3 regions of the Streptomyces sp. NPDC055966 genome follow, and region 2 is predicted to be linked to each of the others. Evidence: riboswitches for the same ligand, from Rfam matches in the RefSeq annotation. Region 2 holds a riboswitch; each other region holds the start of a gene.
What was found. Region 2 has a riboswitch for cobalamin ahead of ACFC8N_RS28535 (cobalamin biosynthesis protein). Riboswitches for the same ligand answer to the same signal wherever they lie in the genome.
Positions count from the first base shown of each region.

Region 1: linked by a shared signal. The riboswitch ahead of ACFC8N_RS40165 (CbtB-domain containing protein) and the one ahead of ACFC8N_RS28535 (cobalamin biosynthesis protein) in region 2 are both predicted to bind cobalamin.
Region 3: linked by a shared signal. The riboswitch ahead of ACFC8N_RS19165 (ribonucleoside-diphosphate reductase subunit alpha) and the one ahead of ACFC8N_RS28535 (cobalamin biosynthesis protein) in region 2 are both predicted to bind cobalamin.

Region 1 covers NZ_JBHJYK010000026.1:93,054-98,537, forward strand. Annotated here, with positions in the region: gene ACFC8N_RS40150 (NADP-dependent oxidoreductase) at 199-1,116, opposite strand; one part of gene ACFC8N_RS40155 (IS5 family transposase) at 1,578-1,917, shown strand; one part of gene ACFC8N_RS40155 (IS5 family transposase) at 1,917-2,386, shown strand; gene ACFC8N_RS40160 (histidine phosphatase family protein) at 2,405-2,986, opposite strand; cobalamin riboswitch at 3,096-3,255, shown strand; gene ACFC8N_RS40165 (CbtB-domain containing protein) at 3,293-3,505, shown strand; gene ACFC8N_RS40170 (CbtA family protein) at 3,518-4,279, shown strand; gene ACFC8N_RS40175 (ArsR/SmtB family transcription factor) at 4,378-4,752, shown strand; gene ACFC8N_RS40180 (cytochrome P450) at 5,040-5,484, opposite strand, start outside.
Region 2 covers NZ_JBHJYK010000014.1:230,811-236,294, reverse strand. Annotated here, with positions in the region: gene ACFC8N_RS28550 (lysozyme) at 211-954, shown strand; gene ACFC8N_RS28545 (inorganic phosphate transporter) at 1,111-2,382, shown strand; gene ACFC8N_RS28540 (hypothetical protein) at 2,417-2,644, shown strand; cobalamin riboswitch at 2,789-2,923, shown strand; gene ACFC8N_RS28535 (cobalamin biosynthesis protein) at 3,021-3,983, shown strand; gene ACFC8N_RS28530 (cobyric acid synthase) at 3,980-5,484, shown strand, end outside.
Region 3 covers NZ_JBHJYK010000008.1:205,627-211,110, reverse strand. Annotated here, with positions in the region: gene ACFC8N_RS19180 (GntR family transcriptional regulator) at 1-136, shown strand, start outside; gene ACFC8N_RS19175 (DUF3311 domain-containing protein) at 291-554, shown strand; gene mctP (monocarboxylate uptake permease MctP) at 551-2,167, shown strand; cobalamin riboswitch at 2,323-2,478, shown strand; gene ACFC8N_RS19165 (ribonucleoside-diphosphate reductase subunit alpha) at 2,604-4,973, shown strand; gene ACFC8N_RS19160 (ribonucleotide-diphosphate reductase subunit beta) at 4,973-5,484, shown strand, end outside.

The sequences.
Region 1 (5,484 bases), on a different contig from region 2:
GGACGCCGGAGCCGTTCGTAGGCTGGTTGCAGGATCTCGCCGCGTCCGACATGTCGATCTTTTGCGACCTGGGTTTTCTTGGTTGTCTCACGGCCGTGTCACCATGATCAGTCTCAAGTCCGTGGCATTTCCTCGTCCGACACCGGGCAGGTCAGCGGTCGTCCAGCCCACCACCGCTGTTGGCCCATTCCAGGGCGCTCAGGGGCGCACGCGAATGACGGTCTTGCCCTTGCGCCGCTCGGTCGGGTTGAGCGCAGGGACGGCGTCGTCGAGGGTCGCGATGGTTCCGATGTGCGTGCGAAGGCGCCCGTCCCGCACCCGGTCGACGATCTCCACCAGCTGACTCGGAACGGACTCGACGACGAAGTCGACCGCCAAGCCGTCGACAGGGCGAGCCTCAACAGGCCCGACCACCGACACCAGCGTCCCGCCAGGCCGGATGATTCTCGCCGAGCGCCTTTGGATGTCAGCGCCGATGACATCGAAGACCACGTCGACCCCGCCGATGTCGTCGAGATCCTCGGTGGCGAGGTCGAGGAACTCGTTCGCGCCGAAGTCGAGCGCCGCCTGGCGGTCCGCCGCCCGCCCGGTCCCGATGACGTAGGCGCCGAACTCCCGGGCGAGCTGCGTAACCACGGACCCGACTGCGCCGGCGGCGCCGTGTGCGAGGACGCTCTGCCCCGCCTGAAGACGACTGTGCTGGAACAGACCTTGCCACGCGGTCAGGCCGGAGATCGGCAGGCTCGCACCCACCGTGAAGTCGACGTTCCCCGGCAGCGGCGCCAGGTTGCGTGCCTCCACGGCCGCGTACTCGGCCAGGGTTCCATCGCGGTGCCAGTCCGTGATCCCGAACACCCGCTGTCCCAGCGAGAGCCCCGTCGTGCCGTAGCCGAGGGAGGTGACCACTCCGGCGAACTCGTGGCCGATGATCGCTTGGGCTCGATCGCGACCGGCGCGATCGACCCACGTCGAGGGCCACTCCCACTCCGCGGGGACGAAGCCCGACGCACGGACTTCAACGACGACGTCGTTGATCGCCGGCGTCGGCTCAGGCCGCTCCGCGAGTGTGATTCCGGCTGCTTCCGCGGCCGGATCCGTCGCGACGATTGCCTTCACGGGTACCTCCGTATATCTCGTGCTCGCCGTCTCTGTGCGCCGCCCAAGCCATGGAGTGGGCTGGTTAACCCACAGAGGAACGGCAACAAGATCCGTCACCGGACGGATGGACGACTGAAACGCGTCGAGTCCAACCGGAGCTCGACGAGCACCACACACCCAGGGCAAGCAACACCCACCCACGCGCTAGTCTCACGGCGATGTCGCATACGACATCGGTACGACACGGCTCGTGCGATGACGACATCAGCCGTAAGACCCCACAGGTTCGTGTGGGATCGCAGATGCCACGTCATGGCGCGACGCTGTGAGCTGCGGCATTTCGGTTTGTCTCACGGTGGTGGACGCCGTTGCTGTCTCAGGACTGTGTCCATTTCCCCAGGCCGGTCCTTACTGATCGTTTCAGAATCAGCTGAGCTGAGGGCCTTGCGCTCCGCGACCTTGGTCGGCAGGGTCTCCGGGTGCGTGCTGATCTTGTTCCGGATGACCTGTGGGAGCGGGTGGCTCCGCTGCTTCCGCCCGCTCCCGAGCGACGCCACCGCTACCCCGGTCGACTGCGTGTTCCCGACCGGGCGGCCCTCGCGGGCGTCATGTACGTGCTGCGAACCGGTGTCGCCTGGCGCGATGTCCCGGCCGAGACCGTGGGCTGCTCCGGGGTAACGGCCTGGCGCCGGCTGCGGGACTGGACGGAGGCCGGTGTCTGGCCGCGTCTGCATGCCGCCTTGCTGACCGAGTTACGCCGCGCTGACCTTCTATGCCTGGACGACTGTGCCGTGGACGGGTCGCACGTCCGGGCCCTGAAAGGGGGGATCACGTCGGCCCTTCGCCCGTCGACCGTGCCCGTCCCGGCTCCAAGCATCATCTGATCGTCGACCGCCACGGCACCCCACTCGCCGTCACGCTCACCGGCGGGAACCGACATGACGTCACCCAGTTGCTGCCGCTGCTGGACGCGGTCCCAGCAATTCGGGGTCTGCGAGGACGCCCCCGCCGCAGGCCCCGGCGCCTGTACGCCGATCGGGGCTACGACTTCGACAAATACCGCCGCCTGCTGTGGAAGCGCGGCATCAAGCCGATGATCGCCCGACGCGGCGTCGCACACGGCTCCGGACTGGGCAAGGTGCGTTGGGTGGTCGAGCGCGCCTTCGCTTGGCTGCACCAGTTCAAGCGGCTCCGCACCCGTTACGAACAACGCGCGGATCTCCATCAGGGCCTGCTCGAACTGGCCTGCAGCCTCATATGCCTTCGCCGCCTGCGGACCTCATCCTGAAACGACCGGTGAAGCGCGTCAGTTCGGTCGATTCTGTGTCAGTGGCTGCCCGCAGCGCAGATTCCAGCGCCCGTTCCGGCCGGACAGTTCAGTGACCGTGAGCGGTAGCACATCGAGTCGCCAGAAGGCTGTTGGCGGTAGCGCCAGCGCGTGCACGAGCGCCGAACGGATGACCGCCGGCTCCACGACCGCGACTGTACGGCCGTCATGCCGGGCTCGTTCATCCAGCCAACTGCCCACGCGTGCGCACAGGCTTGTGAGCGATTCACCGCCATGGGGCGCCGCAGACGGGTCTGCCAGCCAGGCAGCAACCGCTGCCGGGTCGGTCACGGCGATGTCGTCGAGCCTCAGTCCGCGCCAGGACCCGACGTCCAGATCACCTAGCTCCTGGGCAGATTCAGAGGCAAGGCCGAGGGCCTCGGCGGTCTGGCGGCAGCGGAAGGAGGGGGCGACGAAGCACGGAGCCGCGGCCAGGCGTGTGTCAGCTACCGCTCGTGCCGCCCGCAGGCCCGCGTCATCCAGCGGGCCGTCGTTGCCGAACCGCGCCTCCCGCAGCTCTGCCCCGACTGCCGGTGCGACCAGCATCACGCGCGCGGTCACCGCGCCCTCCTTCTCCGCTTTTCCGCGCGATACCGCGCGCATACGTACCGGCGTCGGGGTGCTCCTCCCGCTCCCGGTTGTGCGCCGTCCGCCGCTGCGACTCCCCTTGGCCGGGCCTTCGCGACACGGTACCGTCACTGCGACAACTCAAGACGACGGTGCGGCGGAAGCCCGGTGAGATGCCGGCACGGTCGCGCCACTGTGAGTCCGGAACCTGACCTGATGTCAGTGCCCGGCGAGTCAGACCCGCCACCGTCGTACATGCTCCACTGAACGGGACGCGAGTTCCCAGAAGGAGGTCCGGCCATGGCTCACCCCATCGCCCCCGCCGCCGCGCCGACGATCGCCCCCATCTCCGTCAAGGCGATCCTGCCCTGGGCGGTCTTCTTCGGCATCCTGCTGATGGCCCTCATCTACTTCGTCGGCGCCGAGCAGGGTGCCACCTCTCTCCTCTCCGGCGAGAACGTGCACGAGTGGGTGCACGACGGCCGCCACCTGCTCGGCTTCCCCTGCCACTGAGCGGAGCAGCACGTGAACTCCGCCTCTGTCCGTGGGCTGCTCGTCCGGGGCATGCTGGCCGGTCTCGGGGCCGGCCTGCTCGCCCTGGTCGTCGCCTACCTCCTGGGTGAGCCGCGCGTCGACGCGGCGATCGCCTACGAAGACGCCCACACCACCGAGCACGGCATGGAGATCGTCAGCCGGAGCCTGCAGTCGACCGCGGGCCTGGCCACCGGTGTCCTGGTCTACGGCGTGTCCCTGGGCGGTATCGCCGCCCTGGCGTACTGCTTCGCGCTCGGTCGGATCGGCCGGTTCAGCCCGCGCGCCACGGCCGCCCTGCTCTCCGGGGCGGCGCTGGTCGCGGTCTACGTCGTGCCGTTCCTCAAGTACCCCGCCAACCCGCCGGCCATCGGCGACCCGGCGACCATCGGCAAGCGCACCACGCTGTACTTTCTGATGATGGCGCTCAGCGTCCTGCTGGCCGTCGCCACCGTGATCATTGGCAAGCGGCTCGCCCCCCGGCTGGGCAACTGGTACGCCACGGTCGTCGCCGTCCTCGGCTTCGCTGTGGCCGTCGGCCTGGCGTACGCCCTGCTGCCCGCTGTCAACGAGGTGCCGCAGGACTTCTCGGCAACGCTGCTCTGGCAGTTCCGCCTTGCGGCACTCGCCATCCAGCTCACGCTCTGGGTCTCGTTCGGCCTGCTGTTCGGGCACCTCGCCGAGCGCCTCCTCAACCCGAAGCCCGCAACTGCCAAGCGCGACGCCGCGTCGGAAGCGACCGCGGCCGTGCTCTGACACCACGGGCTCCTGTGGAAGCCAAGGGCCGGTACGGACGACAGGACGTCATCCGTACCGGTCCTCCGCACACCTGAGGTAGGACGGACGCCACGGTGATGGACACCACCAAGCATCCTTTGCGGCACGCCATCGACGAGTCGGCCGTGAGCGCGGCGGTTGCAGGCATCGGAGAACGAAGCCGTGTGAACTCGCTGGCAGCCAGGTTCGCGCTGCTCGCAGAGCCCGGCCGCCTGGCCCTGCTCCTCGCGATGCACCGGGCCGGGCCGATCTCCGTCACCGACCTCGCACTGGCCACCGGGATGCGGGACACCACCGTGTCCCACGCCCTGCGCCTACTCAGGACGGCTGGCACCGTCTCCGCCTCCAGGACAGGCCGCGTTGTCCGGTACCAGCTGAACGATCCCGAAGTCGTCCAACTTCTCGATGGCACTGCGGGATCCGCACGAGCAGACGTCCAACATCAGGGCTGACAAGGCCGCGCGGTCGGCACATCACGGCGAGGCCGCCGCAAATCCCATCGGCCCCGTTCCCTCTCATGCCCCCTCCGGTCATGGCGATTCAAGATCGCAGGAAGGTCCTCGACGTGCTGGCGTGATGGCCATCAGTGCCTTCGGCTTCTCCTCCGACGGCCCTGCAGCGACCATACGATCCAATGAATACGACACGTGGATCTCCATCAGAGCCTGCTCGAACTGGCCTGCAGCCTCATCTGCCTTCGCCGCCTGCGGACCTCTTTCTGAAACGATCAGTTACTCCGCTACCAGTGCACTGGGAGTGCGGTCATGCGCTGCAGGACGGTGCCGGGCTGGAATCCCGCCGTGGCGGTGGCCGGGTCCAGGTGCAGGTTCGGGAACCGGGTGAGCAAGGAGCGGAAGGCGATGTGCAGTTCGGTGCGGGCGAGGTGCTGGCCGAGGCATTGGTGGGGGCCGGTGCCGAAGGCGAGGTGGCGGGGGGATGCCTGCTTGGTGTCGATGATGTGTGGTGCGGGGTAGTGGGCGGGGTCGTGGCTGGCGAGGGAGAGCGAGACGACGATGCCGTCGCCGGCGCGGATGGCGTGGCCCTCGATGGTGATGTCGGCTGTGGCGACGCGCATGACGATGTCGAATACGCACACCAGTCGCAGCAGTTCCTCGATCACCGCGGGCAGGGACTCGGCCCCAGCCCGCAGCTGGTTCACGCAGTTGGGGTGCTGGAGCAGGGTG
Region 2 (5,484 bases):
CGCGAGCGACCCGTGACGGGCGCGTGAGGGGCGCGCGAAGGACGCACCGGGGGTCGCCCGGAAGGCGCCCGCGGCCGGAATCACCTACCCCCGAATGGGCGGAGTTCATATCGAATCGCTCGGAAATGGCACAAATTTGACGCTCGTCAGGCCTTGAATGATCCCTCTTGCTCGCCGGACGCCACGCCGTCCGCCGACCCGGGGAGACACATGGCCCGTGTACGCACTCTTCTCCGTCGCCGCGCCGGTGCCCTCGCCGCGATCACGGCGGCACTCGCCCTCGCGGTGTCCGCGGCCGGCCCCCCGGCCGCGGCCTCGGGCCTGCCCCGGGGGCACGACGTCTCCTCGCACCAGAAGCACGTCGGCTGGAACGCGGCCCGGGACAACGGCGCGCGGTTCGTCTACGTCAAGGCGACCGAGGCGACGAGCTACCGCAACCCCTACTTCGACGAGCAGTACGGCGGCGCCCGCGCGGCGGGCCTGGTGCGGGGCGCGTACCACTTCGCGCTGCCGGACAGCTCCTCCGGCACGGCGCAGGCCCGGTACTTCGTGCGGCACGGCGGCGACTGGCGGGCGGACGGCTGGACCCTGCCGCCCGCGCTCGACGTCGAATACAACCCGTACAGCAAGAAGCGCAAGTGCTACGGGCTGACGAAGAAGCAGATGGTCCGCTGGATCCGGTCCTTCAGCGACGAGGTGAGGAACGAGACCGGGCGCCGTCCGGTGATCTACACCACCGCCCAGTGGTGGAGGCTGTGCACCGGCGACAGCGCCGCGTTCTCGTCCAGCAACCCGCTGTGGATCGCCGGGCACGGCACCTCCGGACCGGGGGCGCTGCCGGGCGGCTGGCAGTACTGGACGTTCTGGCAGCACGCCACCGACGGCGCCCTGCCGGGTGACCAGGATCTCTTCAACGGCTCGGCCGGCCGGCTGCGGACCTTCGCGCGCGGCTGACAGCCATGGGGCGCCGGGGGTGCGGGCGACGGGCGGAGACGAACGGAACCTCATCCGCCCGCCCAGGACACCGCCACGCCCGCCTCAGTTCACCTTCCGTTCATCCAGGTTGCCTACGTTCGTCCAGCCAATGACCTCGAACGATTGCCTGGGTAAATGGAAAGCTTCTCGCTGATCCTCGCGATTGTGGTGGTAACCGCACTCGCGTTTGATTTCACGAACGGTTTCCACGACACCGCCAACGCGATGGCCACCACCATCTCGACAGGCGCCCTGAAGCCCAAGATCGCAGTTGCCATGTCGGCCACCCTGAACCTGGTCGGCGCCTTCCTGTCCGTGGAGGTCGCGAACACGATCTCCAAGGGACTCGTCGACGAGAAGGGCATCCGGCCCGAGGTCATCTTCGCCGCACTGGTCGGCGCGATCCTCTGGAACCTGGTGACCTGGCTGGTGGGCCTCCCGTCCAGTTCCTCGCACGCCCTGATGGGCGGTCTGATCGGCGCCACGATCGCCTCCGCCGGCCTCGGTGCCGTGCACGGCGACGTGCTGGTGACCAAGGTGCTGCTCCCGGCGATCGCCGCGCCGATCGTCGCGGGCCTCGCGGCCATGATCGCCACCCGGCTGTCGTACGGCGTCGACAGCACGACCGAGGGCAGGGCCGAGAGCGAGTCCTCCCGCAAGGGCTACCGCGTCGGCCAGATCGCCTCCGCCGGTCTGGTCTCCCTGGCCCACGGCACCAACGACGCCCAGAAGACGATGGGCATCATCACCCTCGCGCTGATCGCGGGCGGCGCCATCGCGCCCGGCTCGAACCCTCCCACCTGGGTGATCCTCTCCGCCGGCCTGGCCATCGCGCTCGGCACCTACATCGGCGGCTGGCGCATCATCCGCACCATGGGCACGGGCCTGACCGACCTGGAGCCGCGCCAGGGATTCGCCGCCCAGACCAGCGCCGCGACCGCCATCCTGGCCTCCTCCCACCTGGGCTTCTCCCTGTCCACCACGCACGTCGTCTCCGGCGCGGTGATGGGCACCGGCGTCGGCCGCAAGGGCGGTGTGGTCCGCTGGTCCACCGCGACCCGCATGCTGGTCGCCTGGATCCTCACGCTCCCGGCCGCCGCGCTGGTCGGCGCGGGCGCCGAGTCCGTCACGGACCTCGGCGACTGGGGCACCGCCGCGGTCGCCGTCTTCCTGGTCGCGTCCAGCGCCGCGATCTGGAAGATCTCCCGCCGCGAGGTCGTCGACCACACCAACGTCGTCGAGGAGACCGCGGAGCCGGCCGGTGTGGTGACCACCGCCATCGCCGCGGTGGCCCCGCCCCCCTCGGGGACGATCGGCGAGGACCTGACGGCCACGATCCCCGCCCCGGCCGCCACCGAGACCGCGGCCGCCGCCGCCCAGGCCGCTCCCCCGGCCGCCACCGTCTGACCCCGGCCCCCTCGGTTACCAAGGAAGCATCCCCATGAAGATCGACTGGTCGGCCATCGGCTCCGTCTTCGGCGTCAGCCTCGTGTTCACGGTGGGCCTCGTGGTCCTGTTCACCCTCGGCATCAGGGGCCTGACCCGGCGCGAGCGGGCCGCGGCCCAGGGCGACTCCGCCGCCCTCGCCGTCACCGGCGCCTACGTCTGCTTCGCGGCCTGCGCGGCGGCGGTGGCGTACGGCATCGTCCTGATCGTCTCCAAGAGCTGACACAACGACACCGGCGAAGGCTCCCCCGCGTCCTGGACGCGGGGGAGCCTTCGCCGTGCCGGTCGGTCGGTCACGCGCGCCCCGCGATGTGGGGATCGGCACACTCTCCCCGTGCAGGTCAACAGCAAGTTGACGGCCGTTCCGGGCCCGTGGTGGACTGCCGGGGCCATGTACGGCGGCAGGAGAGGAAGCCGGTGCGAATCCGGCGCGGTCCCGCCACTGTCACCGGGGAAGAACCCCCGGGAGCCAGGAACTCTCACCGCCGAATCTCGTCGAACCAGGGCGCGGACACCCTGAGTGAGGACACCGATCGCCATGCCCGGCTGCCGAAGGACCCGTACCAGGCCCGCTCCCGCACCCACGGCCGGCTGAGCCCATGGGTGCCGATCGCTCCTACGCGTACGGCGCCGCCGCCGGCCTCCTCGGTGACCTGCTCCTCGGCGACCCCCGCCGCGGGCATCCGGTCGCCGCGTTCGGGCGGGCGGCCGCTGCCGTGGAAGGCGTGTTGTGGCGCGACCACCGCGGCTGGGGCACGCTGCACACCGTCGTGTGCGCGGGCGGCGCCGTCGCACTCGGCGCGGCCGCCGCACGCGCCGTACGCCCCTGCCCCGCCGCCTCCGCCGCGCTGACCGCCTCCGCCGTCTGGTCCGTCGTGGGCGGCACCTCGCTCGCCCGCGAGGCCCGCACGATCGGCCGGGCGCTGGAGCGCGGGGACGTCGAGGCGGCCCGCGCCCGGCTGCCCCACCTGTGCGGCCGGGACCCCCAGTCGCTGGACGCCGACGGGATCGCCCGGGCCGTGGTCGAGTCCGTCGCCGAGAACACCTCCGACGCCGTCGTGGGCGCCCTGGTCTGGGGCGCCGTGGCCGGGGTGCCGGGGCTGCTCGGCTTCCGGGCCGTCAACACCCTGGACGCGATGGTGGGTCACAGGTCCCCGCGCCACCGCCGCTACGGCTGGGCCTCCGCCCGCCTCGACGACGTGGCCGGCTGGCCGGGGGCCCGGCTGACCGCCGTGCTCGCCGCCGTCGCCGGACCCGACCCGCGCGGTGCCCTGCGCGCCTGGCGGGCCGACGCCCGCAAGCACCCGAGCCCCAACGCCGGGCCCGTGGAGGCATCGTTCGCGGGAGCGCTCGGCGTCCGCCTGGGCGGGACGCTCTCCTACGGCGGACGCGTCGAGCACCGGCCCGTGCTGGGCGGGGACACCGGGCGGGCCGTCCGGGTCGCCGACATCGACCGGGCCGCCCGGCTCTCCCGCCGCGTCGGCCTGCTCGCGCTCGGCACGACGGTCGCCGCGCGCCTGATCGTCAGCAGCTTCAAGAGCCCGAAGGGACGTGGGAAGTGAACGGGGGACTCCTCGTCGCCGGCACCACCTCGGACGCCGGCAAGAGCGTCGTGACGGCCGGGATCTGCCGGTGGCTGGTGCGCCAGGGCGTGAAGGTCGCGCCGTTCAAGGCGCAGAACATGTCGCTCAACTCCTTCGTGACCCGGGAGGGCGCGGAGATCGGCCGGGCGCAGGCCATGCAGGCGCAGGCGTGCCGGGTCGAGCCGACCGCGCTGATGAACCCGGTGCTGCTGAAGCCGGGGGGCGAACAGAGCAGCCAGGTCGTGCTGCTGGGCCGGCCGGTGGGCGAGCTGAGCGCACGCGGCTACCACGGCGGGCGGCAGCAGAAGCTGCTCGGCACGGTGCTGGACTGCCTCGCCGAGTTGCGGGGCACGTATGACGCGGTGATCTGTGAGGGGGCGGGCAGCCCGGCCGAGATCAACCTGCGCCGGACCGACATCGTGAACATGGGGATCGCGCGGAACGCGCGACTGCCCGTGCTCGTGGTCGGCGACATCGACCGCGGGGGCGTCTTCGCCTCCTTCTTCGGCACCGTCGCGCTGCTCTCGCCCGAGGACCAGGAGCTGGTCGCCGGATTCCTGGTGAACAAGTTCCGGGGCGATGTCTCGCTGCTGGCACCGGGGTTGGACATGCTCCGGAACCTCACCGGGCGGCGCACCTACGGCGTTCTCCCCTTCCGGCACGGCCTCGGCATCGACGAGGAGGACGGCCTGCGCGTGTCGCTGCGCGGCACGGTCCGCGAGTCGGCCGTCGCTCCCCCGGTCGGCGAGGACGTGCTGCGCGTCGCCGTGTGCGCGATCCCGCTGATGTCCAACTTCACGGACGTGGACGCGCTCGCCGCCGAACCGGGCGTCGTGGTGCGGTTCGTGGACCGCCCGGAGGAGCTGGCGGACGCGGACCTGGCGGTGATCCCGGGCACGCGCGGGACCGTACGGGCTCTTCAGTGGCTGCGGGAGCGCGGACTGGCGGAGGCGCTCGTCGCAAGGGCCGCCGAAGGCCGCCCCGTTCTCGGCATCTGCGGCGGCTTCCAGATCCTCGGCGAGCACATCGAGGACGAGGTCGAGAGCCGCGAGGGGCATGTGGCCGGCCTGGGGATCCTGCCCGTACGGGTGCGGTTCGCCCCCGAGAAGACCCTGACCCGGCCGGAAGGGGAGGCCCTCGGCGAGCGGGTCGAGGGGTACGAGATCCACCACGGCGTCGCCTCCATGGAGGGGGGAGAACCCTTCCTCGACGGCTGCCGGGTCGGCCAGACCTGGGGCACCCACTGGCACGGCTCGCTGGAGTCGGACGGCTTCCGGCGGGCCTTCCTGCGCGAGGTGGCCGCCGCCGCGGGCCGCCGCTTCGTGCCCGCGCCGGACACCTCCTTCGCCGCGCTGCGCGAGGAGCAGCTCGACCGGCTCGGCGACCTGATCGAACAGCACGCGGACACGGACGCGCTGTGGCGGCTCATCGAGTCGGGCGCGCCGCAAGGACTGCCTTTCATTCCACCGGGAGCGCCCGC
Region 3 (5,484 bases), on a different contig from region 2:
CGACGTGGGCCTGCCGATGCTGATGCTCTCCCGCCACTCCCTGGACCGCGAGGGCAAGCCGGTGGAGTGGGTGCGCTCGGTGTACCGCGGGGACCGCTACAAGTTCGTCGCGCGGCTGAAGCGGCCCGTCGAGTAACCCCCGTCGGGTAACTCCCGCCGGGGGCGGGGCCGGTGGGCGTCGCCGAATCGGTATACCGATATGCGGACGAGGTCTTCCACTGCCGTGACACCGTCACCTAGATTGCCTGCGCATTACACAGGTGATCAGCGAGGGGACGGAGATCCGTGGCATGTCCGAAGCACCAGAAGTGAGACCACCGGTGGTGACACCGGTCCGCGTGATCATCGGCGTGTGCCTCGTCGCACCCTTCGTGGCGATGCTGTGGGTCGGCTCGTACGCCAAGACCGACCCCACGTTCATCGGCATCCCGTTCTTCTACTGGTACCAGATGCTCTGGGTGCTGATCTCCACGGCGCTCACGATGACGGCGTACAAGCTGTGGCAGCGTGACCAGCGCGCCCGTGCCGCCCAGAAGGGAGGTGCGGCGCAGTGAAGAACGGCGTCAACGGCGTCGCGCTCGGCGTCTTCATCTTCTTCTTCCTGGCCGTCACGGTCATGGGCTTCCTCGCCGCACGCTGGCGCAAGGCCGAGAACGAGCACTCGCTGGACGAATGGGGCCTGGGCGGGCGGTCGTTCGGCACCTGGATCACCTGGTTCCTGCTCGGCGGTGACCTGTACACGGCGTACACCTTCGTCGCCGTACCGGCGGCGATCTACGCGGCGGGCGCGTCCGGCTTCTTCGCGGTGCCGTACACGATCCTCGTCTACCCGCTGATCTTCACGTTCCTGCCCCGCCTGTGGTCGGTGTCCCACAAGCACGGCTATGTGACGACCTCGGACTTCGTGCGCGGCCGGTTCGGCTCCAAGGGCCTGTCGCTGGCGGTGGCGCTGACCGGCATCCTCGCGACGATGCCGTACATCGCGCTCCAGCTCGTCGGCATCCAGGCCGTGCTGGACGTGATGGGCGTCGGCGGGGACAGCAGCGGCAACTGGTTCGTCCGGGACCTGCCGTTGCTGATCGCCTTCGGTGTGCTCGCGGCGTACACGTACTCGTCCGGGCTGCGCGCGCCCGCCCTGATCGCGTTCGTCAAGGACGGCCTGATCTACCTCGTCATCGCGGTGGCGATCATCTACATCCCGATCAAGCTGGGCGGCTTCGACGACATCTTCGCCAAGGCCGGTCATGCGTTCAGCCAGGTCAGCCCGGCGACGGGCAAGCCGCGCGGTGCGCTCGCGCCCCCGGAGGCGGGCCAGTGGACGTACGCAACGCTGGCCCTCGGCTCGGCCCTCGCCCTGTTCATGTACCCGCACTCGATCACCGCGACCCTGTCGTCCAAGAGCCGTGAGGTGATCCGCCGCAACACCACGATCCTGCCGCTGTACTCCCTGATGCTCGGCCTGCTCGCCCTGCTGGGCTTCATGGCGATCGCGGCCGGAGTCAAGGTCACCAACGGGCAGTTGGCGATCCCGCAGCTGTTCGAGGACATGTTCCCGAGCTGGTTCGCGGGCGTGGCCTTCGCCGCCATCGGCATCGGCGCACTCGTGCCCGCGGCCATCATGTCGATCGCGGCGGCGAACCTCTTCACCCGCAACATCTACCGGGACTTCATCAAGCCGGACGCCACGCCGAAACAGGAGGCCCAGGTCTCCAAGCTGGTCTCCCTGCTGGTGAAGGTCGGCGCCCTGGTCTTCGTCCTCACCATGGACAAGACGGTCGCCATCAACTTCCAGCTGCTGGGCGGCATCTGGATCCTGCAGACCTTCCCGGCCCTGGTCGGCGGCCTGTTCACCCGCTGGTTCCACCGCTGGGCGCTGCTCGCCGGCTGGGCGGTCGGCATGGTGTACGGCACGGTCGCCGCGTACGGCGTCGCCTCGCCGACCCAGAAGCACTTCGGCGGCTCGGCGAAGGAGATCCCCGGCATCGGCGAGATCGGCTACATCGGCATGACGGCGTTCGTCCTGAACGTCGCCGTCACCGTGGTCATGACGCTGGTTCTGCGTGCGCTGAAGGCCCCCGAGGGCGTGGACGAGACCCGCCCGGAGGACTACACGGCGGACGCGGGCGACCCGGGCGTCGAGACGGAGCTGGCGGGCGCCGCTCACTGAGGCACACCCGTACGCCCTGAAGCACCGCGTACACCGGACACACCCCGCAGCGGGCCGCCGACATCGAGCATGACGGCGGCCCGTTCCGCATGTCCCCCGTCATACACAAGTTGACGCTCCGAAGCCAGCGCGACACACAACAGACACAACATGTGGGGGTGTCACGACAGCCCGGCACTAGATGTATGCTCATCCTCGCTGTCGTCGCAGGGGAATCCGGTGCGAATCCGGAACTGTCCCGCAACGGTGTACTTGTGCGTATCCGCGCACAGGAGTCAGTCCGAGGACCTGCCGGCAGCACGCGCCCGGCCGTCCGGCCCGGGTGCCTTCCGACGTCCGGGCCTCGTGGAATGGGCCGGTGGACGCGACGCGTGCGCGCTCGTGGCTGCCCCCTGCCCTCCGCAAGGCCCCCGTGCCGAGCGAGGGAGAGCCCCACGTGACCATCGCGCCCGCAGATCCGGCTTCAACAGGCGGCCTGGACACCGACGGTCCCGGTGCAGCGCTGCTGCGTACCCTGACCGAGCTGACCGCCGACCTCCCCGACGCCGACCCCGGCCGGGTCGCCGCCGCCGCGTTGCGCGGCCGGTCCGCCCGGGCCGACGAGACGGAGTTGCGCGAACTGGCCACGGAGGCCGCCGCCGGGCTCATCTCCGAGGACCCCGCCTACTCGCGGCTGGCCGCCCGGCTGCTGACCCTCGCCATCCGCGCCGAGGCCGCCTCACAGGGGGTGACGTCCTTCACCGAGTCCGTGGCCGTCGGCCACCGCGAGGGCCTCATCGCCGACCGCACCGCCGCGTTCGCGCGGCTGCACGCGGCCCGCCTCGACGCCCTGGTCGACGTGCACGCCGACGACCGCTTCGGCTACTTCGGCCTGCGCACCCTGCACAGCCGCTACCTGCTGCGCCACCCGATCACCCGCCGGGTCATCGAGACCCCCCAGCACTTCATGCTCCGGGTCGCGAGCGGCCTGGCCGAGGACGACAGCGTGCGCGCGCTGGACGAAGTCGCCGCGCTCTACGGGCTCATGAGCCGTCTCGACTACCTGCCCTCCTCCCCCACGCTCTTCAACTCCGGCACGCGCCATCCCCAGATGTCGTCCTGCTACCTCCTCGACTCGCCGCTGGACGAGCTGGACTCCATCTACGACCGCTACCACCAGGTGGCCCGGCTCTCGAAGCACGCCGGCGGCATCGGGCTGTCGTACTCCCGCATCCGCAGCCGCGGTTCGCTGATCCGCGGCACCAACGGGCACTCCAACGGCATCGTGCCGTTCCTGAAGACGCTGGACGCCTCGGTGGCCGCCGTGAACCAGGGCGGCCGGCGCAAGGGCGCGGCCGCGGTCTACCTGGAGACCTGGCACTCCGACATCGAGGAGTTCCTGGAGCTGCGGGACAACACCGGTGAGGACGCCCGGCGCACGCACAACCTGAACCTCGCGCACTGGATCCCGGACGAGTTCATGCGCCGGGTCAACGCGGACGCGTCCTGGTCGCTGTTCTCCCCCGCCGACGTGCCGGAGCTGGTGGACCTGTGGGGCGAGGAGTTCGACGCCGCGTACCGCAAGGCCGAGCAGGCGGGCCTCGCGAAGAAGACCATCCCGGCCCGTGAGCTGTACGGCCGCATGATGCGCACCCTCGCGCAGACCGGCAACGGCTGGATGACCTTCAAGGACGCCGCCAACCGCACCGCCAACCAGACGGCCCTGCCGGGCCACGTGGTCCACTCCTCCAACCTCTGCACGGAGATCCTGGAGGTCACGGACGACGGCGAGACGGCGGTCTGCAACCTCGGTTCGGTGAACCTGGGTGCCTTCGTCGACACGGCGAGCGGTGACATCGACTGGGAGCGGCTGGACGAGACCGTCCGCACGGCCGTGACCTTCCTCGACCGGGTCGTGGACATCAACTTCTACCCGACCGAGCAGGCGGGCCGCTCCAACGCCAAGTGGCGTCCGGTCGGTCTCGGCGCGATGGGCCTCCAGGACGTCTTCTTCAAGCTGCGCCTGCCCTTCGACTCCGCCGAGGCCAGGGCCCTCTCGACGCGGATCGCCGAGCGGATCATGCTCGCCGCGTACGAGGCCTCCGCCGACCTCGCCGAGCGCAGCGGCCCGCTGCCGGCCTGGGAGAAGACCCGTACGGCCCAGGGCGTGCTGCACCCGGACCACTACGACACCGAGCCGGCCTGGCCGGAGCGCTGGGAGGCGCTGCGCAGGCGGATCGCCACCGTCGGCATGCGCAACTCGCTGCTCCTCGCGATCGCCCCGACGGCCACCATCGCCTCCATCGCCGGTGTGTACGAGTGCATCGAGCCGCAGGTGTCGAACCTGTTCAAGCGCGAGACGCTGTCGGGTGAGTTCCTCCAGGTCAACTCCTACCTGGTGCAGGACCTGAAGAACCTGGGCGTGTGGGACGCGCGCACCCGTGAGGCGCTGCGGGACTCGAACGGCTCGGTGCAGGGCTTCGCGTGGATCCCCGAGGAGGTGCGCGCGCTGTACCGCACCGCGTGGGAGATCCCGCAGCGCGGTCTGATCGACATGGCGGCGGCCCGCACCCCGTTCCTGGACCAGGCGCAGTCCCTGAACCTGTTCCTGGAGACGCCGACCATCGGCAAGCTCTCCTCGATGTACGCGTACGCCTGGAAGTCGGGCCTGAAGACGACGTACTACCTGCGCTCCCGCCCGGCGACCCGGATCGCCCGCGCGGCCCAGGCGCAGCCCCAGAAGACCATCCCCGCCCAGCAGGTCGCCGACCCCGACGCCGTGGCCTGCTCCCTGGAAAACCCCGAGTCCTGCGAGGCCTGCCAGTAATGACCACTCCCGCTCACGAGAAGAACCTGCTCGACCCGGGCTTCGAGCTGACTCTGCGTCCGATGCGCTACCCCGACTTCTACGAGCGCTACCGGGACGCGATCAAGAACACCTGGACCGTGGAGGAGGTCGACCTCCACTCGGACGTCGCCGACCTCGCGAAGCTGACGCCCGAGGAGCAGCACCTCATCGGCCGGCTGGTGGCCTTCTTCGCGACGGGCGACTCGATCGTCGCGAACAACCTGGTGCTGACGCTGTACAAGCACATCAACTCCCCCGAGGCGCGGCTCTACCTGAGCCGTCAGCTCTTCGAGGAGGCCGTGCACGTCCAGTTCTATCTGACGCTGCTGGACACCTACCTGCCCGACCCGGACGACCGGGCGGCGGCCTTCGCGGCCGTCGAGAACATCCCCTCCATCCGCGAGAAGGCGCAGTTCTGCTTCACGTGGATCAACGAGGTGGAGAAGCTGGAGCGGCTGGAGTCGAAGGCCGACCGCCGGCGCTTCCTGCT